3 regions of the Actimicrobium sp. CCC2.4 genome follow, and region 1 is predicted to be linked to each of the others. Evidence: predicted binding sites of a transcription regulator. Region 1 holds the regulator's gene; each other region holds the start of a gene.
What was found. The regulator FliA, encoded in region 1, starts transcription of late flagellar genes. The targets are predictions, from matches to a motif close to CTAAAGTTTNNNNNNNNNNNGCCGNTA.
Positions count from the first base shown of each region.

Region 2: the regulator FliA is predicted to act here: its motif matches at 8,175-8,201, upstream of RHM62_RS13350 (flagellin).
Region 3: the regulator FliA is predicted to act here: its motif matches at 3,601-3,627, upstream of flgM (flagellar biosynthesis anti-sigma factor FlgM).

Region 1 is NZ_CP133777.1:1,697,626-1,708,496, forward strand. It holds gene flhA (flagellar biosynthesis protein FlhA) at 1-103, shown strand, start outside; gene flhF (flagellar biosynthesis protein FlhF) at 100-1,431, shown strand; gene RHM62_RS07880 (antiactivator of flagellar biosynthesis FleN protein) at 1,424-2,248, shown strand; gene RHM62_RS07885 (RNA polymerase sigma factor FliA) at 2,279-3,013, shown strand; gene RHM62_RS07890 (flagellar motor protein) at 2,995-3,735, shown strand; gene motD (flagellar motor protein MotD) at 3,742-4,554, shown strand; gene RHM62_RS07900 (glycine zipper 2TM domain-containing protein) at 4,693-4,911, shown strand; gene RHM62_RS07905 (DUF2237 domain-containing protein) at 4,937-5,332, opposite strand; gene pepF (oligoendopeptidase F) at 5,485-7,350, shown strand; gene RHM62_RS07915 (DNA cytosine methyltransferase) at 7,436-8,677, shown strand; gene RHM62_RS07920 (DUF4928 family protein) at 8,661-9,599, shown strand; gene RHM62_RS07925 (heavy metal sensor histidine kinase) at 9,618-10,871, opposite strand, start outside.
Region 2 is NZ_CP133777.1:2,914,514-2,925,384, forward strand. It holds gene RHM62_RS13310 (ATP-binding protein) at 1-343, opposite strand, end outside; gene RHM62_RS13315 (response regulator) at 340-1,002, opposite strand; gene RHM62_RS13320 (hypothetical protein) at 1,198-2,259, shown strand; gene RHM62_RS13325 (YnfA family protein) at 2,357-2,707, opposite strand; gene RHM62_RS13330 (glutathione S-transferase family protein) at 2,892-3,533, shown strand; gene RHM62_RS19070 (ATP-binding protein) at 3,558-4,376, opposite strand; partial or broken gene RHM62_RS19075 (MHYT domain-containing protein) at 4,524-5,927, opposite strand; partial or broken gene RHM62_RS13340 (GntP family permease) at 6,361-6,699, opposite strand; gene RHM62_RS13345 (hypothetical protein) at 6,943-7,671, shown strand; gene RHM62_RS13350 (flagellin) at 8,307-9,797, shown strand; gene RHM62_RS13355 (flagellar protein FlaG) at 9,898-10,281, shown strand; gene fliD (flagellar filament capping protein FliD) at 10,303-10,871, shown strand, end outside.
Region 3 is NZ_CP133777.1:2,695,352-2,706,222, reverse strand. It holds gene RHM62_RS12385 (ankyrin repeat domain-containing protein) at 1-33, opposite strand, end outside; gene RHM62_RS12380 (pyrroloquinoline quinone-dependent dehydrogenase) at 346-2,070, shown strand; gene RHM62_RS12375 (c-type cytochrome) at 2,149-2,724, shown strand; gene RHM62_RS12370 (flagellar protein FlgN) at 2,783-3,250, opposite strand; gene flgM (flagellar biosynthesis anti-sigma factor FlgM) at 3,253-3,552, opposite strand; gene flgA (flagellar basal body P-ring formation chaperone FlgA) at 3,660-4,352, opposite strand; gene flgB (flagellar basal body rod protein FlgB) at 4,524-4,976, shown strand; gene flgC (flagellar basal body rod protein FlgC) at 4,982-5,389, shown strand; gene RHM62_RS12345 (flagellar hook assembly protein FlgD) at 5,407-6,081, shown strand; gene flgE (flagellar hook protein FlgE) at 6,115-7,338, shown strand; gene flgF (flagellar basal-body rod protein FlgF) at 7,364-8,101, shown strand; gene flgG (flagellar basal-body rod protein FlgG) at 8,281-9,063, shown strand; gene RHM62_RS12325 (flagellar basal body L-ring protein FlgH) at 9,089-9,757, shown strand; gene RHM62_RS12320 (flagellar basal body P-ring protein FlgI) at 9,780-10,871, shown strand, end outside.

The DNA.
Region 1 (10,871 bases):
CTTCCTGCGCCGCGCACTGCCGCAGCTCAAAGTCCTGTCGCACGCCGAATTACCCGATACAAAGACGATTAAAGTCACCAGCCTGGTTGGAGCTCAAGCATGAACGTGAAAAAATTCACCGCAAGCAGTTCGCGCGATGCACTGCGTCAAGTCCGTGAAGCACTTGGTCCGGATGCCGTGATCCTGTCGAACCGCAACATTAATGGCCTCGTCGAAATCCTGGCGCTGGCCAGCGAAGACATGTCGTCGCTGGCCGCGCCGGTGATCGAGAAGGAAACACTGGCCGCGCAAGTCGCCTTGCCGGCGCAGGAGGCGACGATGCTGTCAGCCTTCGCCAAGCGGCGCACCGAATTCAAGGCCGATACCGACCAGGCGTCCGGCCTGGCCGGCGCACTGGAGCAGTCGCAACAGTCGCGCGATGCCCGTGTTCCCGAGCCGGCTGCGCCCATCAGCGTGCTGCGTGAGATGGCAGAAATGATGAACGAGTTGCGCTCGATGCGGACCATGATGGAGTCGCAGTTTTCCGAGTTGTCGTGGTCGTCGCAGCAAAAGCGCGAGCCGGTAAAAGCCGTGATCCTGCGCGAATTGCTGGCCGCCGGATTCAGTGCCAGCCTGTCGCGTTACCTGATCGAAAACCTGCCGGCCGGTGGCACGGCTGCTGCCGGCATGAGCTGGATCAAGACCGTCATGGCGCGCAACATCAATGCGATTGCCGATGAAAGCGCGATGCTCGAGCAGGGCGGTGTGTTTGCCCTGGTCGGCCCGACCGGTGTCGGCAAAACCACCACGACCGCCAAGCTGGCAGCCCGCTGCGTGATGCGTCACGGTCCCGGCAAGCTGGCCCTGATCACCACCGATGGCTATCGTATCGGCGGCTACGAGCAGCTGCGCATCTACGGCAAGATCCTTGGCGTGATGGTGCATTCGGTCAAGGACGAGTCGGACCTGCGCATCGCCCTCGATGAACTCAAAAATAAACATACGGTGCTCATCGATACGGTTGGTGTCAGCCAGCGCGACCACATGGTGACCGAACAGGTCGCGATGCTGCAGGGTGCGGGTTCGCGCGTCAAGCGGCTGCTGTGCCTCAATGCCACCTCGACCGGCGAGACCTTGAATGAAGTCGTGCGTGCCTATCAGGGCAGCGGGCTGGCTGGTTGCGTGATGACCAAGCTCGATGAAGCCGCCACCATCGGCAGCGTGCTTGATGTCGTGATCCGCCAGAAGCTCAACCTGTTTTATGTCGCCAACGGCCAGCGCGTGCCGGAAGATCTGCACGTCGCCAACAAGCAGTATCTGGTCGACCGCGCCTTCAAGCTCAAGCGCGAAAGCAAGCCGTTCCAGTTCACCGATGCCGAATTGCCGCTGGTGATGGGTGGTACCACCCGCGCCTCGAATGACAAGTCTCTGCGCGAGGTGCACCTTGGCTAGTTTTTCCACCGACCAGGCCGAAGGCTTGCGTCGCATGCTGGCAGGGCCGAAGCCACGCGTTGTCAGTTTTGTCTCCGCACTCGGTACCGAAGAAAAATCCGGCACGCTGGTCAACCTGGCTGCCTCGCTCACACGCACGGGCAGCGACGTGCTGCTGCTCGATGCCTGTTCAGCGTCGAACGGACTGGCCAACCGGCTCGGTGCGGCGCGCGCGGCAACGCTGATGCAAGTGGCGCGGCAGGAGCGCGGCCTCAATGAAGTCGTGCAAACACTGGCGCAGGGTTTTGGCGTCGCCACGCTGGCGCGTGAGAATTTGCGCAGCGCGATGCAGGACGTCGACCAGGCCCGGCGTCTGTCAAATGCGTTCGGCGTATTGGCGACCCAGCATGACATCGTGTTAGTCGATGCCGAGCTCGACGGCGATGACAGTTTTGTGTTGCCTGCCATGCGGCGTGGCGAGATTGTCGTGCAGGTGTCAAGCAGCGGTAGCTCGATCACGGCGGCGTATGCGATCATCAAGCGCTTGAGCGCGCAACTGGGTCGCCGGCCGTTCGGTATTCTGGTCACTGGTGCCAGCGAGCGCGAAGCGCAGCAGGTGTTTGCCAACATGGCGCAGGCGGCCAGCCGTTACCTGGCACTGGAACTGACGTCGATCGGATCGGTGCCGGTCGACGCTGACCTCAAGCGCGCCGCGCAACTGGGCCGGTCGGTCATCGATGCGTTCCCGATGGCGCTGGCCTCGGTGGCATTTCGCCGGTTGGCCGGTCAGTTTGCCGGCGGGGAGTCCGGTGGCGCGGGCATGCCCGAATTCGCCTGACCAGCGTCATTACAAGATTCTTGGAGTTTCATGTACACACCTAGCGGAAAATCGGACAAGAACGATCTGCTGGTCCAGCACGCCCCGCTGGTCAAGCGGCTCGCGCATCAGATGAAAGCGAAACTGCCGCCCAGTGTGGAAGTCGACGATCTGATCCAGGCCGGCATGATCGGCCTGTTCGACGCCATCAACCGCTACGAAGACACGCACGGCGCGCAGTTCGAAACCTATGCAGTACAGCGCATTCGCGGTTCGATGCTCGACGAATTGCGCAGCAGCGACTGGCTGCCGCGCAGCATGCGCCAGAACATGCGCAAGATCGAAGTGGCGATGCAGGCCTTGCAGCAAAAGCTGGGTCGTGCACCGCTCGAAGCCGAAGTCGCCAGGCACATGAAGCTGTCGCTGGCCGAGTACCAGAATCTGCTCGGCGAGGGCGGTGGCCATCAGCTGGTGTACTACGAGGATTTCCATGACAGCTCCGAAGGCAACGAGCATTTTCTGGATCGCTATTGCACCGACCTGTCTGACAATCCGCTGCAGGCCCTGCTCAATGCCGGCTTTCGTGATGCCGTCATCCGTGCCATCGAAGCCTTGCCCGAGCGCGAAAAAATCCTGATGGGCCTGTACTACGAACAGGAAATGAACCTCAAGGAAATCGGTGCCGTGCTCGGTGTTACCGAGTCCCGTATCTCGCAACTGCATAGCCAGGCGATCGCCCGGATGCGCGCTTTCCTCAGGGAGAAAACATGGACTGGGGTAGCGTAGCCGGGCTGGTCCTGGCATTGCTCGGCATTCTGGTCGGGCAATTGCTGGAAGGCGGCAGACTGGGTTCGCTGGTGCAGCCGACCGCGTTCGTCATCGTGATGGTCGGCACCTTCGGGGCAGTGCTGCTGCAGAGCGGCTGGCCGACGGTCAAGCGCGGCCTGCGCATGGCTGGTGCCGCCTTCCGCAACCAGCCGGACCTGCATCGCCTGCACGCCGCCGATGTCGCGATGTGGAGCCAGACCGCGCGCCGCGAAGGCTTGCTGAGCCTGGAGCGCTTCATGGATAACAGTGACGATCCCTTCATCACCAAAGGCTTGCGTCTGCTCACCGATGGCATCGATCCGTACAAGCTGCGCGAAATTCTCGGCATCGAGATCAGCAGCTACGAAACACGCGAGCGCAAGGCCGCGCGCATCTGGGATGCGGCCGGCGGCTATGCCCCGACCATCGGCATCCTCGGGGCCGTGCTGGGCCTGATCCACGTGATGGAAAACCTGTCCGATCCGAGCCGGCTCGGTGCCGGTATCGCCGTCGCGTTTGTCGCCACGATCTACGGGGTCGGGCTGGCCAACCTGGTGTTCCTGCCGATAGGCGGCAAGCTCAAGAGCGCCGTCAACGACGAAGTCACGCGCCTGGAAATGCTGGCCGACGCCTTCTGCTGCATCGCCGCCGGTGACAATCCGATCTCGATCGAGGAACGCATGAAAGCCTACGAGCGCTAGCCCGTGATGAACAAATACCGCGAACCGCCCAGCCCGACCGCGCGCAGCCGCAAGCACTTCGACGACGACGCCCCCAGCCATGACCGCTGGCTGATTTCGTATGCCGATTTCATTACGTTGCTGTTTGCGTTCTTTGTCGTGATGTACGCGATTTCATCGGTCAACAATGGCAAGTACCGGGTGCTGTCGAATTCGCTGGGTGCGGCTTTTGGCAGTGCGCCTATCCGCATCGTACCAACGGTGCCGGTCGAGCCGCCGTCGGTGCTGCCGGGCCGTCCGCCAGCGGCCGAGCGGCAGCGCATCGAATTGCTGCGACGTGAAAAAGAAAGCATGACCAGCATCGCGCGCGACATCCTCAATGTGCTGTCGCCGCTGATCAGTTCGGGCAAAGTGCGGGTCACGCAGACCAGTCGTGGCGTGAGCGTCGAGATCAATGCCAGTGTGTTGTTCGCCCCCGGCGAAGCGAGCCTCACGAGCGAATCCGGCGCGGCATTGAGCGCGATCGCGCAAGTGCTCAGCCAGGATACCCACGCGATCCAGATCGAAGGGCATACCGACAATCTGCCGATCGGCAACGCCACGTTTCCATCGAATTGGGAATTGTCGAGCGTGCGTGCCAGCAGCGTGGTGCGCCTGTTCGCCAATAACGGCATTGCCGGCAATCGCCTGACAGCCGTCGGTCACGGATCGAACAAACCTGTCGGCAGCAACGACACACCGGAAGGACGGGTGCGTAATCGCCGCGTCGAGGTGTTGATTCTGGCGACCTTGCCGGAGGTCGTGACGGAAGTGCCGCTGCCGGCCGGGACTGCGCCCTAGCCGGTAGTGCCTATGTTCGGTAGCGAACGGAACTTTTGCTTTCCGGTTGCTAAGATGCGAATAAGCAATGGGCCGGATGAATCTGCATCAGCAGCCGTCACTGTCGGCCCGTTCCTCACCAGACTAGAGGATCACACCATGACAACCATCACAAAAAAATTGATCGCGCTTTCATGCGCTTCGGCCATTCTGATTTCGCTGGGCGGCTGCGCCGGTATGTCCAATCGTGACAAAAACACGGCAGCCGGTGCCGGCATCGGCGGTGTCGCCGGTGCGGTCCTGACCGGCGGCAGCGCCATCGGTACCGTCGGCGGTGCCGCTGTCGGTGGCGTGATTGGTAATCAAGTCGGCAAATAAGCCTTCCGGCAAGGCATCACTTGGCTCACGCCAGGTCGGTGCCGATATGTGCAAAGCGCTCCAGTTCGTCGAAGGTGACGACCTGGAGCGCTTTGCTATGGGTGCTCTCGAGCACGACCAGCGGTGCGGCACCGGCCGCGAACGCTTCTTTCCAGCGCAGCGCGCACAGGCACCACTGGTCGCCCGGTTTCAGTCCGGGAAAGCGCCATTGCGGTTGCGGCGTCGACAGGTCATTGCCGCGCGCCTTGCTGAAGGCGAGAAATTCGGCCGTCATCACCGCGCAGATCACGTGGGTGCCGATATCCTCATCGTTGGTCTTGCAGCAGCCATCCCGAAAATAGCCGGTCAACGGATCGAACGAGCAGGGCACCAGCGGTTCGCCAAGGACGTTGCGGGCGGGTTCTGTGCGGAGTGTGGTCATGTGTGTTTCCTGATCTGGTAAAGGATGCGAGCGCATCAGATTAACAGGTGTAACCCGGGGGCGACGGGTGCCGCGAACTGCTAAGCTACAGCGCGCCTGCGGGCTACTGTCCGCAATTCCCATTTACTGTCATTTTTCCGGAGTCGCCGATCATGTTCAAACGCATCCTGCGCCTGTTGCCTGGCTTGCCTGTCTTGTTACTGGCTGCCAGTTCCGCCAGCGCCGCCACCGACGCGTTCAATCCACGCTGGAACCTCGCCGACCTGTACCCGTCGGCTGCTGCCTGGCAAGCCGATGCCGCCAAGGCCGATACGCAGATCACTACCTTTGCCAATTGCCGCGGTCATCTCGGCGACAATGTGCGGCGCTTTCGCCAGTGCCTGGAATTGCGTGCCGATCTTGACAAGCGCTACGACCGGCTGGCGCTGTATGCCAACGAATTCCATGCCGAAGATACCGGCAACACGGCAGGCCTCGAACTGACCCAGCAAGCCGAGGTACTGGGCTCCCGGCTGGAAGAAAGCGGGTCGTTCTTTCGTCCGGAACTGCTCCAGCTGGGAGCGAAAAAAATCAACGGCTTCCTGCATGCCGACAAGGCGCTGGCGATCTTCCGGCATCCGATCGACAACCTGCTGCGCGCCGTACCGCACACGCTGGACGCCAAAGGCGAAGCGCTGATTGCGACCTACGGGCTGGCTGGCAATAGCGCGCAATCGGTGTATTCGATTTTGACGAATGCCGATATGCCGTGGCCGAAAGTGACGCTGTCCGATGGTCAGGAAGTCACGCTCGACCAGTCCGGCTACACCCGCTATCGCGGCGTCGATAACCGTGCCGACCGCAGCAAAGTGTTCGACGCGTTCTGGGGCAAATGGCATGAATTCGAGCGCACGTTTGGCGTGACTTTCTACGAGAAGCTGAAAAAAGACACGGTCGACGCGAAGGTGCGCAACTATCCCGATTCGATCACCAAGGCGCTCGATGCCAACAAGATTCCGGTCGCGGTCTACGACACGCTGATCGCGCAGACCAATGCCAACCTGCCGACGCTGCATCGCTATTTCCGCTTGCGCGCCAAACTGCTCGGCATCACCGACATGGGGTATCACGACATCTACCCGCCGCTGGTCAAGGGCGACTTCACGTATCCGATCGCGCAAGGCAATGCCCTGATGCTGGCGGCCGTCAAACCGCTTGGTGACGACTACGTCAAGGCCCTCGAAAAAGGCGTGGCGAGCCGCTGGATGGACGTCTATCCGCGTGCCCGCAAATTGTCCGGCGCGCACATGGCGGGCGACGCCTACGATGTCCACCCGTACATCCTGCTGAACTACAACGATGACTATGAATCAGTCTCGACGCTGGCCCACGAGTGGGGCCACGGCATGCATACGGTGCTGGCCAATCAGGCGCAGCCGTATGTGACGGCGAGCTATCCGATCTTCACCGCCGAAATCGCCTCGACCACCAACGAAAGCCTGCTGCTGGCGCACATGCTGGCAGTATCGAAAAGCGATGACGAGCGCTTGCTCTACCTCGGTTCGGCGCTGGAAAGTTTGCGCGGCACCTTCTTCCGGCAGGCGATGTTTGCCGAATTCGAACGGGATGTTCATGCCCGCGTCGACAAGGGCGAATCGCTGACCGGCGCAGGCCTGACCAAAGTCTACGGCGACATCCTGCGCCGCTATCACGGCGACAAGGACGGCATCGTCCACATCGATGACCAGGTCGCCATCGAATGGGCTTACATCCCGCATTTCTACAATTCGTTTTACGTGTTCCAGTACGCGACGTCGATTGCCGCCGGCTCGCTGTTTGCCGATGCGATCCTGAAGGGTGAGCAGGGTGCGCGCGAGCGCTACCTGAACGTCCTCAAGGCCGGCAGCTCGGCGTATCCGTACGAGCTGGTCAAGGCTGCTGGCGTTGACCTCGCGACGCCCGCGCCGTATCAGGCGGTGGTGGCGCGGATGAACCGGATCATGGACGAGATCGAGACGATTGTGGCGCGGCGCAAGTGAGACGGGAGCTGAGCGGGAAGGCGACACTTTACGTCTCTTAACCGTGCTGGCGATACTGACAGAGCGGTATCGCGAAACCTGTGATTTGGCACCCGATACCGACCTTGCCTCCGATGAAAACAGGGGAAAGCCCGCTACAATGTCGGCCATGTCCCTACTCATTCCTTCCCTCGACTACCCGTCCGTCAGCCCTTCAACAGGTAGCGCGCCGGCACCGTCGCACAGCCCGGGTACGCTTAAAAAGCAAGCCCGTCACGCCTATCTCGAGTTCTTCGCCGGTAGCGGATTGGTCGCTCAGGGCTTGAAAACCATGTTCAAGCCCATCTGGGCGAACGACATCGATGCAAAAAAAGCGGCGGTCTACACCGCCAATCACACCGGAGAGCATTTTCACCTCGGGTCCATTGCCGACGTGGCCGGCAAGGATTTGCCGGCGGCGGTACTGGCCTGGGCTTCGTTCCCGTGCCAGGACCTGTCCCTCGCAGGATTGGCCGGAGGTATTCATGGTAAGCGCAGCGGTCTTGTCTGGGAGTGGCTACGGATCATTGACGAGATGCCCGAGGCACCGGCTATCCTGGTTGCCGAAAATGTGCTTGGCCTTGTGTCGGCGTCTGGTGGCAGCCACTACCGCACGCTACACGCGGCGTTGGCGGAGCGTGGCTACAAGGTTGGGGCGATGCTGCTCGATGCTGTTCGCTTCGTGCCGCATTCGCGACCGCGCGTTTTTGTCGTCGCCGTGCGCAACGACGTGCAGGTGCCTGGCGAGCTGACCAGTCCCACACCGACCTGGCTGCATCCGGCAGCGGTACAAAAAGCGGCCAGCGGTCTGGATAGCTGGGTGTGGTGGCACATGCCCGAGCCGCCGGTGCGCTTGTCGGTGCTGGCCGACATCGTTGAGTTTGATGCCGATTATGCGAACACGCTCACGGATGAACGAAACATTGACTTGATCTCGCCCAAGCATGCGGCCTTACTGAACGCATTACCAAAAAAACAGACCTTCGTCGCACCGGGCTACAAACGAACCCGGGCGGGAAAACAGGTGCTGGAACTGCGCTTTGACAATGTTGCCGGGTGTCTGCGGACTCCCGGTGGCGGCAGCAGCCGGCAGCTTCTTGTCATTCGCAACAATGGCCAGCTCAACAGTCGGCTGCTGACGATCAAGGAAACCGCACGTCTGATGGGGGCTCCGGAAAGTTACCAAATTCCGGGTTCCTATAACGACGGCTACAAGGCAATGGGTGATGCAGTAGCTGTCCCTGTTGCCAGCTGGCTCGCCAGAAATTTACTCCTGCCTTTGGCTGACCTGCGTGACCATACCGCTTAGTCTTGAAGTGGCGCTAGCCCGGTTCAAAGTCGATTTTCAGGTCGGTGGTGCCGGTGCACTCGGCACGGTGCTGGTACTCACACGCAAAGCGATGGTCGGCGGCCTGCCGTTCGATCCGGAGAAACTGCTCACGCCAGGCGGCGGCCAGGTCGCGGGTTTGAGCGGTGCCAACATCAACAAAATACTCGCCGGATATGGTGTGACCCAACAGGTCGGGACGGAGTCGGGCCGCACGAGTCGTGGCACGCCGGCGCTGGCAGGGCAGTACGCGGCTTTCCTGCACGCCTTGCCGCGGCTCTCTGCGTCAGACATTGCCGACATCGAGGCGTGGTGGGTGTCGCGCTTTACGGACTATTTCAATAGTGCGCCATTCAAGCTGAACTACGACTCCAGCAAGACGCTGGCATCGGTCATCCGCAATCTGCTGGATCAGGCCCTGGAGCGCCAAAAAAAGTCGCCCGGAAAAACCTATGTGGGCGCGGTTCTCCAGCATCTGGTGGGTGCCAAGCTGGAACTGGCATTGCCCGCATTAAAAATTACCCACAACGGGGCTTCTGTCGCTGATGCGGTGTCAGCGCGGTCGGGAGATTTCGTCATCGACAATGCGATCATTCACTGCACCACAGCACCCTCGGAAGCGCTGATGCGCAAGTGCGAGGCGAACCTCAAGGCAGGGCAGCATCCGATCATCCTGACGATTGCAAAGATGATCGGTGCCGCGGAAGGATTGGCGGAAAACGCCGGTATCGAGGGGCGTGTCGAGGTAATGGATGCGCTTCAATTCCTCGCCGCAAACCTCTACGAGATGAGCCTCTTCAAAGCAGCCGACCGGAAAGTCACCGTCATCCGGCTCATCGAAAAATACAACCAGATCGTGGCAGCGCATGAAGCCGATGCAAGCCTGCGCATCAGCTTCGACTGACCACGTGCCGTCCCCGACTTACTTGTCAGGTACCGAGGCCGGCACTGCACCGCGCTGTTTATTGCGCCTCTGCAGGCGCGTGCGCCGCCGTCGCCGCCGCGTGACGCCCGGGAAGCACAGGTAAAAAACCGTCTTTTCGCCAGCCACGCTGGTGACGCCGGCATCGCCGCCATGCAGACGCATGATGGCGCAGACGATGGCTAGTCCGAGGCCGGCCGAATACATCGATGGTGCCCGTGCGGCGTCGCCCCGATAGAAGCGTTCGAAGATGTGCGGCAGGTGCTCGGCCGGGATGCCGGGGCCGCCGTTTTCGACCGTCACGCGGGTCTTGTTGCCGACGGCGGTGGCGGCGGACAAGTGGATGAATGAGCCGCGGGGCGTGTGGACGATCGCGTTCGAGACCAGGTTGCTGACGGCGCGGCGGAACAGGATGGGATCGGCTTCGATGGTCAGTGCAGCGGCCGCGATGGTGAGCCTGACGCCGGCGTCCTCTGCCAATCCTTCGAAGTAGTCGCGGATACGCTCCAGTTCGACGGCGAGGTCCAGTGTTTCGGACTGCATGGCTAGCTGGGCATTGTCGGCACGCGCCAGGAACAGCGTGTTTTCGATGATGCGGGCCAGCCGCTCGTACTCTTCCAGATTCGATCCCAGCAGGATTTGATATTCCTCGTTGGATCGTTCCTTGGTCAGCGCGACCTGGGTTTCGACCATCAGCGTGTTGACCGGCGTACGCAAGTCATGAGCGATGTCCGAGGCAAACTGGGTCAGGCGTTTGACGCCGTCCTCGAGCCGGTCGAGCATGGCATTGAAGGCTTGACCGAGCTCATGCAGTTCGCGTGGTGTGTTGTCGTTCGAGAGGCGGGTATGCAGGCGCTGGGTACTGATCGCATTGGCTTGCGTGATGATCAGGCGTAGCGGTCGCAAACCCAGTTGCACCACCAGGAATCCCAGTGCGGCGGCCAGTATTGCACCCAGCCAGACCGCGACGGCGAGGGTTTCGCCGTATTTGCGCATCATTGCCGAGCGGTTTGTGCCCTCGCGTGCGAGGACGATGTGTACGGGTTCGAGACTGGTCTTGCCGACCATGCCTGCCGAAGCGATCACACGTCCGGTGCCGACGCCGGACTCCCAGTCGCTGACGTCGTTTTCCAGTGCATGGCGGGTGGCGGGTACCAACGGCAATGAGGGCAGTGCGCGGGATGGAGCACTGCTTTGCATGATGAGTTGGCCATCGGTTTGCAGCAGTTGCAGCCGGATTTCATCGTGGCCGTA
Region 2 (10,871 bases), 1.2 Mb from region 1:
ATACTTCGCCGCGGGTCTCGATGTTCGCGAAGCCGAGCACTGCCAGCTGCGGCAGATCGGTGTAGTCATGGGAAAAATAGAGCCGCACGCCTGTCGGATCCCAGATCTGGATGACCACCGCCGGCACGCTGTCGAATACAGCCCCCGTGCCCGGCTCCGGCAGCGACAGAAAACGGCTGGGCAGCGCGCTGGCAACTTGCTGCATCTGGAAGTCGAACAGATGATTGGCTTCGTCGCGCGCCTGCCGGTACAGCAGCAGTGCCGTCAATGACATCGCCACAATCAGCCCGGCGGCCAGCCATACCAGCATGGTGCGTCGTATTGAAGTACGTCCGGCTGTCATGGCAACGTCGCCATCATGTAACCGACACCGCGGACATTGCGGATCATTCCGGCACCGAGTTTCTTGCGCAGCGCGTGGATGTAGACCTCGACCGTATTACTGCCGACTTCATCGCCCCAGCCATAGATTTTTTCTTCCAGCTGCGACACCGACAGGACTGCACCGGGACGTTCCAGTAACGCGTGCAGGACCGCGAATTCCCGCGCCGACAGCGCAATGCAGGCTTCATCCAGCGTTACAGCGTGGGTCGTCGTATTGAGTACCAGACTGCCATGGCGCACCAGGGCATCGGTGCGCCCGGCGCGCCGGCGCAGCAGCGCCTGCACCCGGGCAGCCAGTTCCTGCAGGTCAAACGGCTTGACCAGGTAATCGTCGGCGCCGGCATTCAATCCGCGCACCCGGTCGGCGATCGCATCACGCGCAGTCAGGATCAACACCGGGATGGAGTCGCCACGCTGGCGCAGCGTCGCCAGCACGGTACTACCATTAACGCGCGGCAACCCGAGGTCAAGCAACAGCAAATCGTAAGAATGCGTGGTCAGGGCCAGCAGTCCGCTATTGCCGTCTGCAACGACATCGACCGTATGGCCCTCGTGTTGCAATCCTTGCGCGACACTATCGCGCAGCATCGCATCGTCTTCGATATAGAGCAGGCGCACTTAATCATTCCCGGTGAATGGATCCATAACCCGCTAAATTTTAGCCCCCACGTCGTGTCTGGCTGCGTGCGCTGGCACCCGTAACAACATTTAGTTACGCGATAGTAGCGTTACTTGTATTCAAGTTCTCGATCGTGCACGTTAGTTACCCGCCCCCTGCCAATCGACAGTCACTGTCCCTATCGAAAGCGTCCCTTGAAAACCCTCTTGTTTGCCATCGCCGTATTGCTAACCGGATGCGCGACCGCACCGACCTACGTGAGCCGACAGCCGCCACAAGTCATCTACCAGGTGCCGCTGCCGCAGCAAGTTAGCACCGTCTACCTTGATCCGCCGCTCTATCAGCCTCCGCCGGTCAGGGTGCTATGGGCACCGCCGCCGATGCGAGTTGACATCATCCCCTTTCAGCCCAACCCCGAGGCAATCTGGACCGGTGGTTACTGGGTCTGGCAAGGCAACTGGGTCTGGGCCCACGGACGCTGGGCTGCGCCACCGCAACCGGGCTACGGCTGGATCAATCCGTACTACGAAAACCGGGGCGGCTCCGTTATCTTTATCAATGGCTTCTGGGCCGCGCCGGGCGTGACGTTCGTACAGCCAGCTCCCACTCTTTTTATCGATATGGCCGTGATCGGCCGCGGCGTCATTGCCGGTCCGCGACCGATCGGTCCGCAAGGCATCTTTGTGCCGCCGCCACCGGGTTCGCGCATCGGCCTGATCGTGCCGGCACCACTGGGCACTGCCCCGGCTGTCGTCATCAATGCACCCGCGGTCATCAATGAAGGCATGCGTATCCATACCAACACGACGAACGTCAATAATGTCAACAACAGCGTCAATAACAGCGTCACCAATGTCAGGAATGTGACCAACATCAGCAACATCATCGTCGCTCCCGCCAGTGCAACGGCCAACGGCCAGGCCGTCAATACGACCGTTGCCCCCCAAGCACATCTGGTAGCGGCAATGCCAGCCCCGACCCGACCGCTGCCACTGGTTCCGGCGATGCCTCCTGCCGCCGTCCGCCAGCCCAATCCGTTCCAGTCGCCCGTGCAGATGCCGCCACCGGTGATGCAAGTCCGCACGCCGGCGCTACCGCAATCAGTGGCTCCGCCGGTGCCGCAAGCTATCGAGAAACATGTCCCGCGTGCCCGCCCGGATGATCATCCGACGCAGGCCGCACCGGTGCCGAAGCGGGACTACGACAAAAAAGAACACAAAAATCGCGAAGATGGCAAGCCGAACGACCGGAGTTAGGCACTGGTGCCGGGTGACTATGCTTAGATGTAATCCGCACTTCCCGGGCATATGGACCGGGCGCGGCGCTGACTCACTGGAGCCTGAGGTAGTCCTGTCAAGCTAGAGGTGGGGTCGGAAGCTGCGGCTGCAGCGCGATGACAGCCATGCCGAGCAGCGCAATCGCTGCGCCGGCGATATCCCAGCGCGTGAGCGCAACGCCATCGACGAAGCGCAGCCAGAGCAACGCCACGGCGATATACATGCCGCCGTAGGCGGCATAAGTGCGTCCTGCGGCTGCCGGATGCCAGGTTAGCAGCCAGGCAAATAGCGCCAGCGACATCGCGGCCGGCACCAGTAGCCAAGCCGTGCGGTCTTGCCTGACGACCAGCCACGGCAAATAGCAGCCGACGATTTCGGCCACGGCGGTAACGGCGAACAGCGCCACGATGTTGAAGAAGGGCAGCATGGCGTCCTGAAAAAGTAAGCACCCGTTGACGGGACAACAGGCTGGATCAAGCGGACTCAAGCGGCATCGCCAGACCACGGTCAGGCCAATGAAAACCGCTTACCGTACACTGAGCGACCTGTCTGCCGGCACCAACCCGGTCGCACCGCCCCGCGATCATGCATCATAACCTGCGAGTCACGCCATGCTAACGATCCACCACCTCGGCAAATCCCAATCGGAGCGCATCATCTGGCTCTGCGAAGAACTCGGCCTGCCCTACCAACTCCAGCATTACCAGCGCGATACCGTCACCATGCTGGCACCGCCGGAACTGGCCCGACTCCATCCGCTCGGTGCCGCGCCGGTGATCACCGAAGGCGAGCTGGTGCTGGCCGAATCGGGAGCCATCATGCAATACCTGCTGGCGCGGCATGACAACCAAGGCCTCGCACTAGCGCCGACCGATCCGGCATTTGCCGATTACCTGTACTGGCTAAACTTCGCCAACGGTAACCTGCAACCAAACATGGGGCGCTCGATGTTGCTGCGCAAACTGGACCTGGCGACCGACAACCCGGTTTTGGCTGCGCAAAATGGCCGGCTCGGACGCGTGCTTGATCTCGTCGAAATCCGCCTCGGTAGCAACGACTATCTTGCCGGCAGTGCGTTCAGCGCGGCCGATATCATGCTGGTGTTTTCGCTGACCACGATGCGCATCTTCCTGCCCTACACCTTGTCACCCTACCCGCGCATCCTCGCCTACCTGCAACGGATAGGCGCACGCGCGGCCTACCAGCGGGCAATGCACCGGGGCGATCCGGGCATGGTACCGATGCTGACCTGACCGGTCCGGCTCGCTGACACCGGATTAACGGCCCTCACCGGTGCTGTCGTCGCGCCCGGCAATGCACCGGGCCATGATCTGCTTGAGTTCTTCGAAGAGGATGGGCTTGGACAGGTAGTCATCCATCCCGACCGCCAGGCAGCGCTCGCGGTCACCCTGCATCGCATTGGCGGTCATCGCCACAATCGTCATCCGGTGCGCACTCGCCTGCTCGCCGGCACGGATCAGGCGCGTCGCCTCAAAACCATCCATCACCGGCATCTGGCAATCCATCAGAACAACGGCGTAACGATGCAGCGCCAGCATCGACAATGCTTCCTTGCCGTGGCACGCGATGTGCGTGGCGTATCCGAGCCGCGCCAACTGCCGCGTCGCCACGGCCTGGTTGATCGGATTATCCTCGACCACCAGCACCCGTTCGCCGGGACGACACTGCACGACAGGCGCGGGCGTCTGCAGCGGCTGCGCCGAACGCGGCAAGTCGGGCGCGGTGTCGAGCGGCAGCTCCGTCCAGAACGTCGAGCCCTGACCGGGAATGCTCTCGAAGCCAATCGATCCGCCCATCAGGACGACCAGCCGTTTCGTGATCGACAGACCCAGACCGGTGCCGCCATATTTGCGCGTGATCGAGCCATCGATCTGGTGAAACGGAATGAACAGATCGGCGGCATTTTTTTTGTCGATGCCGATCCCGCTATCGCGCACGGCAAAACGGATCCCTGTCTGCACGCCACCCGACAACACCGGCCTGACGCACAGGGTAACCGTCCCAGTGGCCGTGAATTTGATCGCATTGCCCAGCAAGTTCAGCAGGATCTGGCGCAGCCTGCCTGCATCCCCCATGACCCGCACCGGCAACGCCGGATCGATCGTGCAGGTCAGCACCAGGCCTTTGTCACTCGCCTTGGTGGCGAGCACCTCGATGCATCCGGTCACGGTGGCGGGCAGCGCAAACGCCATTGATTCGACGGTCAGCTTGCCCGCTTCGATGCGGGAAAAATCGAGAATGTCATTGATCACGTTGAGCAGCGAATCGGCTGATGTCTCGATGATCCTGGCGAACTCGCGTTGCCGGGCATCGAGCCGCGTGTCGATCAACAGCGACGTCATGCCGATGATGCCGTTCATCGGCGTGCGGATCTCGTGACTCATTGTCGACAGGAACACGCTCTTGGCCGCATTGGCTTGCTCGGCGACGGTCTTTGCGGCGCGCAGCTCTTCCTTGATCCGGTGCCGCTGGCTGATGTCAAAAATCACGCCATCGACCCAGATGTCGTCGCTTTCATCGGCATGCAGGACACTGCCGCTTTCCCACACCTGCAGGAAGCTGCCGTTACGCTGCATCATCCGGTACTCGATTGTGTACCGTCCGGCGTTGGCAATAGCCTCACGCCAGGCCGAGATCACGTCCGGCTGATCATCCGGATGCACCAGCTCCAGCAAGTCATGCTGGCCCGCGAAAAATGTCGCGACCGGCCAGCCGCTCAGTGTTTCGATCCCATCGCTGACGAACAGCATGCTGCCACCCACCTGACGACGGAATGCCGCACCCGGCAGGTTGGTCATGAACGACCGGTACTGGCGCTCGCGGTCGCGCAGGGTGTTGTGGAATAGCTGGCGGTAGCGCAGTAGTCCGTTGGCGATCAGGACAATGAGCGTCAGCGTGACCGTACCCAATGTGACCGCCACCGAAATGAAACCCGCCGATGCAGCCAGCAAGGGTTCATCCGAGACGGCAACGCCAATAAAGCGCGCCGCGAACATCCCCAACGTATGCATGCCGGCTATGGCCATACCCATCACCGTGCCGCTGATCAGCAGGTTGTGCCAGTTGCGCAGGCCGGTCGCGTTTTGCAGGCCAAAACGCACCCATAACGCGATCATCGCCAGCAGCACCGCGATCAGGATTGACGCTCCGAACCACCACGGATCGTAGCGCAGCAGTGGTGCCATCTGCATCGCCGCCATGCCGCTGTAATGCATCGTGCCGATGCCGGTGCCAACAAGGACGCCGCCGGCGATCAATTGCGACCCGTGGAGCGTGCGCTGCACGAGCAATTGCAGCGCGACCCACGACGCCGCAAGGCTTGGCAGTACCGACAGCAGCGTGAGCCGGACATCGTAGCTGACCGGCACGCACAGCCGGAACGCCAGCATGCCAATAAAATGCATGGCCCAGATACCGCCGCCCAACGCCAGCGCCCCCGAAAAAATGGCAACCTGGCGCTGCAGCGGCCGGTGCGACAGGCGGCCGATGCCGGCAATCTGCAACGCCATCGTCGACGTGAACACGGCAATCATCCACGACAGCCCGATGCGCCAGGGATCGTAGACGCCGTACAGCAACAGCGGCAGGTCGGTCACGTCGATCGTGAAGAAGGACAGGAAGTTCATGGCAGCGTCACGCGATGACGGAAACGACAGTGATTCCCGATCCGGCGCAACCGAAAAAGGTGACAACAAGGGATGGCACGCAAGATCATCGTTCAACGCAGGGACGAAATAGCATCATCGGAAAATCAGGCATGCGGTGACGCGCACACCATGAGCATTCCGAACAGTAGCAGCAAGCTTGCTGCCACTTTTTGTAGCATTTTTTATCGACTGCGGGCACCGCAACGCGCGACTTATCAAGGCGTTTCCCGGACGACAACCCTGCCCTGGCAATCACAACTCCAGCCATTGCGGGAGCAAGCCGCTCAGTCGCTGTCCAGCACCTGCAATATCAGACGATTCCGAACAGGTAATACGCGCCGATCACCACGAAGACTGCCGAAGTGGTAATCACCACCGTGACCATGAACACCATCCCGATCAGCCCCAGTCATGGCGCAGCCCGCGTGGTCGTCTTGAAGAAGGTGGTTGGAATGATGTTCTGGATTTGCGGCGTACCGGGCGGCGTGGCCATCGTGAACGTGAACGCCCTCAGTGCGATGATGGTGGCCGGTATCAGCCGTTTCGGGATATCGCCCTGACGGACCATCCCGGCAGCAAACGAATAGACGGCTACCACGACGACGAACAATGACACGTCGCCATAAGCCAGCAACGCGCAAACCATCACGATCGACAGGATGGTGCGCTGACGGCCGACCAGAGCAATGACGGCGGTGACAATGGATGTTGAAAAACCCGACAGCCCAATAACCTTGCCGAACACGACGGCGAACATGAGCAAAAGCAACGGAGACAATACGATCAAAAAATCCGGGTAAGGCGAACGGAACGGAGCGTCACGGGCCGCCAGACCACACCGCAGATTGACCAGGAAAAACCGGATAAGCGCAGAGCCGGTCCGTGACACTCCTTGCCCCCATGCGCAAGCCTGCACGATAATCGGCTCCCGATGAAGTCTTGCGGACCGGCATGTGGACCACCTGCAAGCGAGCTCTCGCAACAAAGGACATGAATGACCATCACCGAACTCCCGTTCCGGGCAAGCACCACGCAGGCCAGTCACTGGATGGCACAGCAAACCGGCACTCCCTGGGACTTGCCGCGCCTGCTTGAAAATGGCCTGATTCCGTACGTCTGGCTCGACTACGACGCCAGCCTGCCGGCGCTGTTCGGCGACGCCAACGGCGGCTACCCGGCACCGATCTTTTTTGAAGACGACACCCGCCGCCTCGCCGCCGGCAGCGACGATGTGCTGATCACCATCACCAAAGACGTCTACCGCATCGTCGCGCAGTTGCCGCCACCGGGACTGCGGCGTGAACTGCATGAACTGCGCTTTCTGAAGAAGGACCTGGAGCGACTGGCCGGCAAGCTCGAACGCGCCGCCGCTGCCGCGCTGCTGCCGCCACCGGAACCGGTCGCCTCCGCTGGCGCACAGGAATCGCAAGCCGGCATCTGCAAGGATCAAGTGCTGATTGCGTTTGCCAGTCTGCTGAAGATCAATCTGGAGCAGGCGCTGGATGGCGCCGGCGGGATATTTGGCGACGAGGGCGCGCGGGTCAAGGCCAGCACGAAAAAATCAAAGAAGAACGCAGTGTGGAATCCGGTCACGCTGGCGCTGGGCTTGAACGATGTGTACCGGGTGCCGATGGCCCAGCTGAAGCGGGCGTTCGGGACGCATGATTTTTTGCGGGAGTGGGACGAGGATTGGAAGCGGACGTTGGGGTTGCTGGGGAAGTAAATATCGGTGGTTGATGCCTCCCGATTACCGGGTATCGAAGCCGCAGAACACATCGAGGAAGCAGCCCGTAGGGTGCAATAACCGCAGGGCATTGCACCGGAAGGCTCCACGGAGTAGGGCATGTGCTAGCTAGCCTTGGCGATAGCAACCAGTCCATTCGGTGCAATGCCCTTCGGTTATTGCACCCTACGCGACTCGACAAAATAGCCTGCCCCAACGCCTCAAAGACCAGAGCAGAGCGACCGAAACCCCCTTCAACCTCGTTTTAAACGCCCTGCAGGTCAAATAAACTACGCCCATCGAAAAAAACGAAATAATTTTCGATAAATCTGCAAAGAACCACAGAACAACTTTCAAGCAATTGATTTGATACAGTTTTTTTTAAAAAAATGTGCGCCGTGCCAGTGGTAAAAATTATATTAAAGTTTTGACGAATCCAGCCGAAGGGGCGAACAGAAAAAAAGGGCGTTACCGGGCGAGCAGCATTTTTATCGTTGCCTACATTAAACTTTTTGGAGCACCTACCGATAAAGATTACAACAGCGGTTTGCATCCCTCCCACAGAGGGGAAACCAAAGTTGACCGGGCCTTCAAATAGCCAGCAGTCATCGACCCCTTAACTCAGGAGCACTACCATGGCCTCATTCATCAATACCAACCTTGCATCATTGAACGCTCAACGTAACCTGACCACCTCGCAATCCGGTCTGGCTACTTCGCTGCAACGCTTGTCGTCCGGTCTGCGGATCAACTCCGCAAAAGACGACGCCGCCGGCCTGGCAATTTCCGAGCGTCTGACTTCGCAGATCAATGGTTCCGATCAAGCTGGCCGCAACGCGAACGATGGCATCTCGCTGGCGCAAACCGCTGAGGGCGACCTGGCACAGATCGGTAACAACTTGCAGCGTATTCGTGAACTGGCTGTCCAGTCAGCCAACGGTTCGAACTCGGCATCGGATCGTGCTTCGATCAATAACGAATCCAAGTCACTGATTGCTGAAATCGACCGGGTCGCGTCCAACTCCTCGTTCAACGGCAACAAACTGCTCGATGGTTCGTTCACGTCCCAATCGTTTCAAATCGGCGCGAACGGTACCGCCAACGACCGTATTTCAATTGCATCAATTTCCAGCGCAAAAGCTAGCAGCCTGGGTGTCGGCTCAAGCTCAAGCTACTCGACAACACCCACCGCATCCGGCGCAGTGTCAAACAGCGCGGCGCTTACGCAAGGTGAACTGGCGTTGAACGGTTTCTCGGTAGGCGCTTCAGCGACCGATGGTGTTTCATTCACTTCCGGTACTTCGAGTGGCATAGCAATCGCAGCGGCAATCAATGCGATCAGTGGCGCAAGTGGTGTTACCGCATCGGTCGGCGCAACGACGACTACCGGCACTACAGTCACAGCTGCAGGCTTTGCCACAGCTATTGCCGATAATGACATTACGCTTAACGGAGTTAATCTGGGGCCGATCGCAGCTGCAGGGTCGATCGCAGAGCGTGGTGGTCAAGTTGCTGCGGCAGTGAATTCGAAATCATCGCAGACCGGAGTAACAGCAACATTCGATACAGCGACTGGCGCAGTTGCACTAAAGGCAACCGACGGACGAAACGTTACTCTTACAACAACCGCTAATGCAGCTGCAGTAGCAACAGGTTTGGGCAGCGGGGGAGCGACTACTGTAACCACGGGCTCAACAGTTTCGCTAAGCTCATCGAGTTCTGCAGGTATTACTGTGTCGGCACTTTCCGCAACCGCCGCAGCAAAGGCTGGTCAAACGATTGGCTTTACAGCTGCAACCGCAACAGCAGGTGCCGGCATTTCGTCCCTGAACCTCGATACAGCAGCGGGCGCGCAATCGGCACTGGCGACCATCGATTCGGCCCTTGCATCAATCAGCTCATCACGCGCTTCACTCGGTGCTGTGCAAAACCGGTTTGCTTCGGTTGTTTCGAGCCTGCAAACCACGTCGGAAAACTTGTCAGCTTCCCGTAGCCGGATTCAGGATACCGACTTCGCTTCGGAAACCGCCAAGCTGACCCGCGGCCAGATTCTGCAACAAGCTGGTACGGCCATGCTGGCCCAGGCCAATTCGCTGCCGAACGGTGTACTCTCGTTGCTGCGTTAAGCCACTGAGAGACGGTAAAAGTAGCGGTCCTTAGGGACCGCACTATCAGGACGGAAACCGGGAAACCGCTTTCCGTCTTCTAACTGAGAAGGGGAAAAAAATGGACATCACCGGACTATCGAGCGCACGACCAGCAGCGCCAGTCAGTGTTGATCAAACCCGTCTGGCAGCGCCGAGATCACCCGCCGTATCTGCCCCCGTTGTGGCAGACAATGGCATCAATGTGACGGCAACTACCACTGTCAAACCGGTGCCGCCTAGCGACATTGAGGTCGAACAATCGATCAAGGAAGTCAATAAATACCTGAAAGAGACGCTGAACGGCATCGAATTCAGCCAGGACAAAGACACCGGCCAGACACTGGTCAAAATCGTCGATACCACCAGCGGCAAGGTGATCCGGCAAATCCCGACAGCGCAAGCCGTCGAGATATCCAAAGACATCGGCAAGCTGCAAGGCCTGCTGATCAAAGACAAGGCATAACCTCGGACGAGGGCACACACCATGGCTATTTCCGCACCCGGTATTGGATCAAGTCTCGACGTCAATTCGATCGTCAGTCAGCTTGTAGCGATCGACCGCCAGCCGCTGACGACACTGGCGAAAAAACAGGCAAGTTTCCAGGCCAAGCTGTCAGCCATGGGCAGTGTCAAGAGTTCCCTTTCGTCTTTCCAGAGTGCGGTCAACGGGCTATCGGACATCACCAAGTTTCAGGCTGCTACCGTCAGTTCGTCAGATGCGACCGTAGCCTCGGCCAGCGGCAGTTCGATTGCCGTGCCGGGCACTTATTCATTGCAAGTGACTAGTCTGGCGCAGGCACAAAAACTGGTCGCGCCGGGTCAGCTCACTAGCAATACCGCCATCGGCAGCGGCACGCTGACGTTTGATTTCGGCACCATCAGCGGTGGTACTTCAGCTAGCGGTAAATATACCGGGTCGAGTTTCACAAGCAATGCCGCCGGGGTCAAAACCGTCACCATCGATGCGGGTAACAATACGCTGACCGGCATCCGCGATGCCATCAACGGTGCCAGCATCGGCGTGACGGCGACCATTCTCAATGATGGTGGCAC
Region 3 (10,871 bases), 1.0 Mb from region 1:
GAAGGGAAAACAAACAGTGCGGAGTGTGGACATGGCCGGTCTCAGGTGACTAATGGTGAATAGTTATGGTTCTGTTGTGCCAATATTTGGAAGGCGTCGACTTGCTTAGTCGCGATCGTAAATACCGGCTCAGGCTATGTGGCATGCGGGAAGCAGCTATTCCCGGCGAATAAATTTATGGTTTGTTATGTTGCAAATTCGTGCCAACGAGATACTATGCGATTGCGCTACCAATGAGTAGGGAACTTTTTAATATAAAACATGTCTCCGGTTCCCGGGATAACACCATAGAACAATAAACGGTACGAATCGGTTGCCCCAGGCAACCCTACACGGAGAGAGACAATGGCAATTCAAGGCAATAAATTGATCGGCCATCTGGCAATTGCAGCGTTCACGCTGGCAGCCAGCACCGCCGGCAATGCACAGGAAATTCAGGGCGGGGCCGGCATCAAGGCGCCTGACATGTCGAAAGCGCTCGGTCCGGTCACGCAGGCCATGCTCGATGGCGCGGCCAAGGACACGGCGAACTGGCTGCAGACCAATGGCGATTACGGCCAGACCCGTTTCTACCCGTCAGCCCAGATCAACACCAAGAACGTTGCCACGCTCAAGCCGAAGTTCGTGTTTCAGACCGCTGTTGTCGAGTCGATGGAAACCGCGCCGGTGGTAGTCAATGGCGTCATGTTCCTGACCACTTCGTATAACCACGTCTACGCCATCGATGCCATCACCGGTATCGAGTACTGGCACTTCAAGCACAAAATGGGTCCGGTCACGACGTTCTGCTGCGGACCGAACAACAAGGGTGTGGCTGTCTCCGGCGGCAAGGTCTTCATGGGTACGCTCGATGCCAAGATGGTTGCGCTCGATGCCAAGACCGGCAAACTGCTGTGGGAAACCGAAATCGCTGATCCTGAAAAAGGCTACAGCGAAACGATGGCACCGGTTGTCGTTGACGGTAAGGTTCTGATCGGCACCAACGGTGGCGAATACGGTATCCGTGGTTTCGTCAAAGCCTTCGATGCCGAGAGCGGCAAGCTGGTCTGGACCTTCAATACAATTCCTGAAAAAGGCCATGAAGGCGTCTGGGCAACCAAGGATGCCACCGGTCGCGACATGCACCGTGACATCCCTGCCGAAAAAGCAGCGTTCGCCAAAAAATCCGATTTCTACAATACCCTTGGCGGTGGCGTCTGGATGGCTCCATCGATTGATCGCGCAACCAAGACGGCATTTTTCGTGGTCGGCAATCCATCACCTGACCTGTACGGTGCCGAGCGTCCCGGCGACAACCTCTACACTGACTCGATGGTCGCCATCGACCTCGATACCGGTAAGTACAAATGGCATTACCAGTACATCGCCCATGATGTCTGGGACCTCGATGCCGTGAGCCCGCCTATCCTGGTCGACGTCAAGGACAAGAACGGCAAGATGATTCCGGGCGTGATCCACGGTGGAAAAACCGGCCATGTGTACGTGCATGACCGCAGCAACGGCGAACTGATCCGCTTCTCGGAAGCCATGGTCCCGCAAGAAAACATGTGGGTTCTGCCAACGGCAACCGGTGCACGCATGCTGCCGGGTGCCAATGGTGGTGTCGAATGGTCGCCAATGGCTTACAGCGCCAGTAACCGCATGTCGTATGCGTTGAACTTGCATCAGCCAATGACGTACCACGTCGAAGAGTCCAAGTATCCGAACGGTAAATTGTGGCTGGGCGGCGCGTTCAAGAACGCTGTCGGCGAAGAGCAATGGGGCAATGTGACCGCCGTTAATATCGATACCGGCAAGATCGCCTGGCAAACCAAGACACCGCAGCCAATGATCGGTGGCGCGCTGGCGACAGCCGGCAACCTGGTCTTCGCCGGTGAAGGCAATGGCTGGTTCAACGCCTACGATGCCAAGACAGGCAAAGTGCTGTGGCGCTTCCAGTGCGGTGCCGGTGTCAATGCACCGCCGGTGTCCTACGCCGTCAATGGCAAGCAGTACATTGCCGTGGCTGTCGGTGGCAATTCGCAAATGGACTTCAAGCGTGGCAATAGCGTGTTCGTGTTCGGTCTGTAATCTGACGTAGCGAACATCGATGGACATGAAAGAGGTCGCACTGCGCGGCCTCTTTTTCTATTTTGGACAGGAATTACCATGACGTTAAAGCAGTTACTGCTAGTACTTTTTACCGCTGCCGTATTGCCTGTGCAGGCGGCCGACATCGCCGCCGGTCAGGAAAAGGCCCAGACCTGCGTGGCATGCCACGGCGTCAACGGCAACTCAACGGTGTCGATGTTCCCGGTACTGGCCGGCCAGTCGGCCCGCTATCTGTATTTGCAATTGCGGGACTACAAAGAGGGCGCGCGCAGCAACCCGATGATGTCACCGATGGCAGCGAACCTGTCGAAGGAAGACATGCAGAACCTGTCGGCTTACTTTGCGGCACAAAAGCCGGTGCTCATTGACTTCAAGCCAGATCCGGAGCGGGTCAAGCTGGGCTTCATCAAGGCAGAAGAAAACCTCTGTTCGATGTGTCATCTGGGTGGCATGAAAGGGCAGAACGAGATTCCGAAACTCAGTGGCCAGCACTACGATTATCTGGTCAAGCAATTGACGGATTTCAAGGCGCACACGCGGACCAACGATGCGGGCAACATGTCTGCGGTATCGAAGTCGCTCAACGCAGAAGACATCATCAACCTTGGTCACTACCTGACTAATTTGAACTGATCAAAAAAAACGATGCGTCTGGCGCATCGTTTTTTTTATCGGGTGTTTGCCGCGGTTTTTATCCGACCGCGAGACCGCGACCCCGGCCCATGCCGGTTGACTGACCGTCGGCACCATACAGGTTGTTGCGCTGCGTCTTGCCTTGCAGGATATTGAGTTCGGTCTGGTTGCGCATCATGTGGCGCCCGATTAGCATGCCATTGATGCGATTCATTTCGCGTGCTTCGGCACCGAGTGCCAGCAAGGTGGTCCATCGCGTGTCTGCCGGCTGTTGCGCAGCGACCCAGTCGCGCATGCCACTCTCGCTGGCGGTAAAGCCGGCGACGGCGAGCAGTGCATGGCGTGCCCTGGTCAGGATAGTCAGTCGCGTCACCGCCTCTGCCTTGGCCTGGATCAGTTCCGGTAATCCGACGATGCTGGCTTCGATCAGCTTTCCCTGCTCCTGCTGCAGCAGGAGCAGCAGTGCGCTTGTCACTTGCTGCTCCTCGGCCAGGCTGGTGGAAGGATCCGAAGCGAGCGTAACCATGATTATCCCTTGCGTGATGACAGCAGATCCTTGACGGTATCGATCAGGCCGTTGGCGACCTTTTCAGGATTGACCTGAAAAGTACCGCTGGCGATGGCTGCCTTGATTTCATTGACTTTCTTGACATCGAACGTACTCGTACCGCCCAATGCCTGCGCTTGTGCTGAAATTTTTACGCTGTCCGACGTGGCAGCGGTGTTCACTGCCTCAGTTTTTTCAGCGCCTTTGCTTGAACTGGCCTTGGCAGGTGTCGTCGAGACACCGACAGCGCCGGTTTTCTTGAAAGAGTCATCTATTTTCACGATGTTTCCTTGGTGGGTCGGGGCACATCACCCCGTGTCATGACCTTGTTACGGCAGAAGCAAAAATTACTTGAGTGTTTTATTTGCTGGTGGCCATAAAAAAATGATCAATAGGTCACATCCACGTAGCCGCCGGCCCGTGCCACTCCGCTGACGACTTGTCCTGCCGCCGTCCTTGCCTGCGCAATCTGGCCTTCTGCCGCATTGTTGAGAGCCCGTCCTTCGGTGGCAACCGAAAAACCCGGCCCGCTCGACACCAGCCGGACAGCCTGTCCCTGCTGCACGACTTGCTGGATGCGCAGTGCATCGGTGCGTAACGGACTGCCCATGCCAACCGACATCGCCATCGTACGGCCAATGGCCTGGGCCGGATCGGTCAGGATACCTGCCGGCAGCACGGTCAGGTCGCCGCGCATGCGGATCACGTCATTGGGGCCGACCAGTTGTCCTTGCGATAGCGGCGCGGCACTGGCGACATAGTCGGCAATGACCTTCACCTGCGCAGTCACATAGACGGTCCACGGCGATGGTGCCAGACAGCGCACGCCAACACTGGTCTTGCCCCAGACCCGGCTGCCTGCCGGCAGGAAGGCTTCAGGAACCGGGCAGGCTGGCAGATTCATGCGGGCATCAAGCTGGCCGACCGTGATCGTGACTTCACCGGGTGATCCGGCCGACTGGCCGCGCAGGAACTGCTCGACCGTCGTGCGGATGGTGGCCGGATCCTGGCGCGGGGCCAGGATCTGCGCGGTAGCAGGCAGTGATAGCAGGCAGGCGAGTGCAACGAGCAGGGTTTTCATGGCAATCAGTGTGTTGAGATCAGCCTTGATAGTAACGACCAGCAAGATGTGCCAAGCGCCAAACAGAGCAGATTTCGTTGATCTGATCGCCTGATTAGTACCACTGCGGCGTCCGTATTATCGAATGTGTGAAAGACCTGTATCGAATCGGCCTGCATAACGGAGAGTGCCATGATCGGAAAACTGGACGACTACCTGCGCTTCAACGAAACCGCCCTGAACCTGCGCGGACAGCGACAGCAATTAATTGCATCAAACATCGCCAACGCGGACACGCCGAATTACAAGGCGCGCGACATCGACTTCAATAGCGCCATGAAATCCGCACTGGCCCGCAGCGGCGCCGCCACCGGGACAGCGATGGCGACGGCAGCGGTGCAGCCGGCCGAGCTGGCACGCACCTCGACGACGCATTTGTCTGCCAAATCAGGCCATGGTGGCAACAGCGGCGTGAACGGCGTACCGTTGCTTTATCGAAATATCCAGCAAGGTGCGGTCGATGGCAATACCGTCGACATGGATGCCGAGCGCAACGCTTTCGCCGATAACGCGATCCGTTACGAAGCCGGTATTACGATGATCAGCGGCCAGATCAAGAGCATGCTTAGCGCCATACAAGGGTAATTATCATGTCTTTGTTCAGTATTTTTAATGTGGCCGGATCGGCCATGAGTGCCCAGGCCCAGCGACTCAATGTGGTGGCCTCGAACATCGCCAACGCCGACAGCACCACCAGTTCGACCGGCCAGGTCTACAAGGCCAAGCAGGTCGTGTTCAGTGCAGTGCCGGTGGGTGGCGATGCTGCCGCCAGCGGCGTCAAGGTCGACAAGGTACTCGAAGACACGGCGGCACCGCGGCTGGTGTACGACCCGAAACATCCGCAGGCCGATGAAAAGGGCTACGTCGCCATGCCCAACGTCAATGTGGTCGAGGAAATGGTCAACATGATCTCGGCCTCGCGCTCTTACCAGACCAATGTCGAAACCATGAATGCAGCCAAGACGCTGCTGTTGAAAACCCTGACCATCGGTCAGTAAACTTCCCGGGATACCAGATGACCACCATCGCCAATAATGTCGCTTCCCCAGCCTTGCTGGCCGCCATGAATCCGTCTGCGGCGTCCGCCGCCAGCACCAGCGCCAGCGCGACGCAAGACCGCTTCATGAAATTGCTGGTCACGCAAATGAAAAACCAGGATCCGCTCAATCCGCTCGATAACGCGCAGGTCACCAGCCAGTTGGCGCAACTGTCGACCGTCAGCGGTATCGACAAAATGAACACCACGCTTGAATCGATGATCGCCAGCCAGCAATCCGGCTCGGCCGTGCAGGCTGCCGGCATGATCGGTCATGGCGTGCTGGCACCGGGCAAGCAGATGGCACTGGCGTCCGGCAATGCCGTCTTTGGTGTTGACCTGGCGGCCCCGGCCGAAAAAGTCAAGGTCACGGTTCGTGATATCAATGGCGTGGCAGTGCATACCATTGACCTTGGTGCCAAAGATGCCGGCACACTGGCACTGGCCTGGGATGGCGTGAAAGACGACGGCAGCAAGGCCGCCGATGGCGCGTATACCTTTGATGTTGCCGCCTCTGCCGGCACCGCTGCGGTCAGCGCCACCGCACTCGCGTTTGGCCAGGTATCGAGCGTCTCGACCAGTGCCGCCGGCGTCAAGCTCAATGTCACGAACCTGGGCGCAATCGGCATGACCGATGTGCGCCAGATTCTTTAATCAGTCGTTCAAACCAATTTCAGGGAGTACAACATGGGTTTCCAGCAAGGTTTGAGCGGTCTGAACGCCGCTTCCAAGAGTCTCGAAGTTACCGGCAACAACGTGGCCAATTCCAGTACCGTCGGCTTCAAGAGCGCGCAAGCCCAGTTCGCCGATGTGTATGCCAGTTCGCTCACCGGCGGTGGTGCATCGCAAGTCGGCATCGGCACCAGCGTGGCGACCGTGGCGCAGCAATTCACGCAAGGTAACGTCACGGCATCGAATAATCCGCTCGATCTGGCCATCAACGGCGGCGGCTTTTTCCGGCTCAGCACCGGCGGCGCGATTACCTACAGCCGCAATGGTCAGTTTCAACTTGATAAAGATGGCGGCATTGTCAATTCGAAGGGATCGCATCTGACCGGCTTCGGCGTCTCGGCAGCCGGCGTGCTGGCCACCGGTACCCCCTCGAACCTGGTTATCAATACGGCTGACCTGGCACCGAAGATGACGACCGAAGTCAAGTTGCTGGTGAATCTGGATTCGCGTGAGACGGTACCAACAAAATCGCCTTTTAGCGCGACCGATCCGCTCACCTACAACCGCTCGACGTCGGTGTCGGTGTTCGATTCGCTGGGCAATTCGCATGTGGTGCAATCGTATTTCGTGAAATCGTCGCCGACGGCCAGTACCTGGGATGTGTATGGCACGGCGGACGGCAATCCGCTGGTGACGCCGCTGGTGGGGGCGCTGACATTCAATACCGATGGCGGGTTGACGACGCCGCAGCCGTTTGTTGCCGTTCTCACACCCGCGACCACGCCGGGTGCCAGTTCGCTGTCGTTCAATTTTGACTTGACCGGTACAACCCAATTCGGCTCGACCTTTGGTCTCAATACCCAGAGCCAGAACGGCTATACCTCAGGCAAACTGTCCGGTTTCGCCACCGGCGCCGACGGCGTCATCACCGGTCGCTACACCAACGGCAAATCGGCCACGCTGGGACAAGTCGTGCTGTCGAACTTCACCAACCCGAATGGCTTGCAAAACCTCGGCAACAACGTCTGGACCGAGACTGCAGCGTCGGGCGGACCGCTGGTCGGTACGCCGAACTCCGGCAACCTTGGCGTGCTGCAATCGTCGGCGGTCGAGGATTCGAACGTCGACCTGACCGCCGAGCTGGTCAACATGATTACCGCCCAGCGCTTTTACCAGGCCAACGCGCAAACCATCAAGACCCAGGATCAGGTCCTGCAGACGCTGGTCAACTTGCGCTAATCGATAGCCACCACAAGGAGTCGTAATGGACCGGATGATTTACACCGCGATGACCGGTGCCAAGCATGTGATGGAGCAGCAAAGCACTACCGCCAACAATCTGGCCAATGCCACCACGGTCGGATTCCGGGCCCAGCTCGATTCGTTCCGGGCGGTGCCGGTGCTCGGGCCGGGACTGGCGACACGGGCCTTTGTGGTCGATTCGACCGTGGGTGCCGATTTTTCGCAAGGCGCTTTGCAGCAAACCGGCCGTGCGCTCGATGTCGCGATTCAGGGCAAGGGCTGGCTGGCGGTTGACATGCCGGATGGTACCGAAGCCTATACCCGCCATGGCAGCTTGAAGATCAACGAAAACGGCCTCCTGCAAACCCAGAGCGGCTTCAATATCGTCGGCGACAGCGGACCGATCACGATTCCTCCCGATGTCAGCGTGACGATCGCCAAGGACGGCACAGTGTCGTCGGTTGAATCCGGTTCCAAGCCGGGGCAGGCGGTCATCATCGGTCGCATCAAGCTGGTCAATCCGCCCGAAGAGACGATGACCCGCGGCGATGACACGCTGTTCCGGGTCAAGACGCCCGGTGGCGTCGAAGCCGATCCCGGCGTGACGCTGGCCGGAGGTGCGCTGGAAAGCAGCAATGTCAACGTCGTCGACGCGATGGTCAACATGATCAGCCTGTCGCGCCAGTTCGAGATGCACATGAGCTTGCTCAAGAACGCCGAAACCAATTCGACCAAGGCAGCGCAGATTCTGGCGCTGTAACCGGACCGGGGCCGCGCAGCAAAGTTGGTTAGTTGCAAAGCGGCAAAGCGCGATCAAGCCCCGAAAACCGTCCCATCTCCGCGCATCGATTTCTTCCTCCTTCACGCACAATGTTTCCACTGACTGCACGCCGATACCGGCGGCGGTTCCCGTGATGACTGCCTTCGTGGAGCAAGAAAATGATACGTTCACTGTGGATTTCCAAGACCGGCCTGGAGGCGCAACAGACGCAGATGGACGTCATTTCGAACAACCTGGCCAACGTCAGTACGAGTGGCTTCAAGCGCTCGCGCGCGGTGTTCGAAGACTTGCTCTACCAGACCCTGCGCCAGCCCGGCGCGCAATCGTCGCAGCAGACCCAGTTGCCGTCCGGCCTGCAGCTCGGCACCGGCGTGCGGCCCGTGGCCACCGAACGCATCTTCACGCAGGGTAACCTGCAGCAAACCAGCAATGACAAGGACGTCGCGATTCAGGGCCAGGGATTTTTCCAGGTGCTGCTGCCCGATGGCACCACCGCCTATACCCGTGACGGCTCGTTCCAGATCGATAGCCAGGGCCAGATGGTGACCTCGAGTGGCTTTGTGATCCAGCCGGCGATCACGATTCCGGCGGCGGCACAGTCGCTGACGGTCGGGCGCGACGGCACCATCTCGGTCACGCTGCAAGGTACGGCAGCAGCCACCCAGATCGGCGCCTTGCAACTGGCGACCTTCATCAATCCGGCCGGACTCGAAAGTAAAGGCGAAAACCTGTACGTCGAGACCGGCGCATCCGGCACCGCCAACACCAACACGCCGGGGACCAACGGCGCCGGCATCCTGTCACAAGGCTATGTCGAGACCTCCAACGTCAGCGTGGTCGAAGAACTGGTCAACATGATTCAGACTCAGCGCGCCTACGAAATCAACAGCAAGGCGATTTCGACGTCCGACCAGATGCTGGCCAAGCTGTCGCAGCTCTGATAACGCCGATCTCCGGGAGACCATGATGACTGTGATGATGCGTTTGTGTGCCGTGCTGCTGGTCAGTGTATTGAGCGCTTGCGCCGTGACACCGACCACGATCGTGTCCCGCCCGGCGATACCGGTCGCGCCGAAGCAGTTACCGCTTGCCGGCAGCAATGGGGCGATTTTCCAGACCGCGGCCTACCGGCCGCTGTTCGAAGATCGCCGGGCCCGTCTGGTCGGCGACACCCTGACCATCACGATCAACGAAAAAACCACTGCCGGCAAAGCGGGAGCGGCGTCTTCCAGTAAAACCGGCAGCGCCAGCCTGGCCGTACCGAAACTCTTCGGCGTACCGGCGACCACTACTGCAGAGCTCAACCTGACAGCCAGTGGCGGCAACAAATTCGACGACAAAGCGGCGGCCACCTCGAACAACAATTTCAACGGCACCATCGGCGTGACTGTCGTCGATGTGCTGGCCAACGGCTATCTGGTGGTCAGCGGCGAGAAACAGGTCGGCCTCGATCGCGGCACCGAATTCATCCGCTTCTCCGGCGTTGTCAATCCCGACTTCATCGTCGGCGGCAATAACGTCGCCTCGACCCAGGTAGCCGATGCCCGCGTCGAATACCGCACCAATACCCACATCGATCCGGCCGAGATGATGGGCTTGCTGACACGCTTTTTCCTGAGCGTCATACCGCTTTAAAAGGAACATCATGAACACCCCGATGCTGGCCCGGATTTTCCTTGTGCTGACGTGTGCTGCCAGCTTGTGCAGTGCGCCGGCGGCCCATGCCGAACGGCTGAAGGATCTCGCCAGTATCCAGGGCGTGCGGCAGAATCAGCTGCTCGGCTATGGGCTGGTGGTGGGTCTTGATGGCAGCGGCGACCAGACCACGCAGACGCCGTTCACGGTGCAAAGCGTAATCAGCATGTTGCAGGGAATGGGCGTCAATTTGCCGGCGGCGACCACATTGCAGTTAAAGAATGTCGCGGCGGTGATGGTGACCACGTCCTTGCCGGCCTTTGCCCGGCCCGGCCAGACACTCGACATCACGGTGTCCTCGATGGGCAATGCCAAAAGCCTGCGCGGCGGCACCTTGCTGATGACGCCGCTCAAAGGTGCCGATGGCCAGATCTATGCGATGGCCCAAGGCAGCCTGATTGTCGGTGGCGTCGGTGCTGCCGCACCAGGCGCGAAAGCGCAGATCAACCACCTCAGCGTCGGCCGGGTGTCGGCCGGCGCGACGGTAGAACGCGCGGTCGCCAACAGCCTGCAGGAGGGGTCGGCGATTTTTCTCGAATTGAAAGAATCCGATTTTTCGACGGCCAGTCTGGTGGTCGATGCGGTCAACAAGCGCTTCGGACCAAATACGGCAGCAGCGCAGGATGGCCGCGTCATCAAGGTCAACGCGCCCATGGGCACGGATGAGCGGGTGGCCTTTTTGGGTGCGCTCGAAAGCCTGGCACTGACACCGGCGCAAGGCAGCGCCAAAATCATCCTCAATGGCCGCACCGGGTCGATCGTCATGAACCAGGCGGTAACATTGGAAGCCTGCGCGGTAGCGCATGGCAACCTGTCGGTAGTCATCAATACGGATGCTTCAGTGAGTCAGCCCAATGCGCTGGCCGCCGGGCAGACCGTGGTGACGGCAAGCTCGCAGATCGACATCACCAAAGAGCCGGGAAAAGTGCTGTTACTGAAGGCTGGCGCGTCGCTTGCCGAAGTCGTCAAGGCACTCAATGCGATCGGTGCGACGCCGCAAGACTTGCTGGCAATCCTGCAAGCCATGAAAGCATCGGGCGCGCTGCGTGCCGAG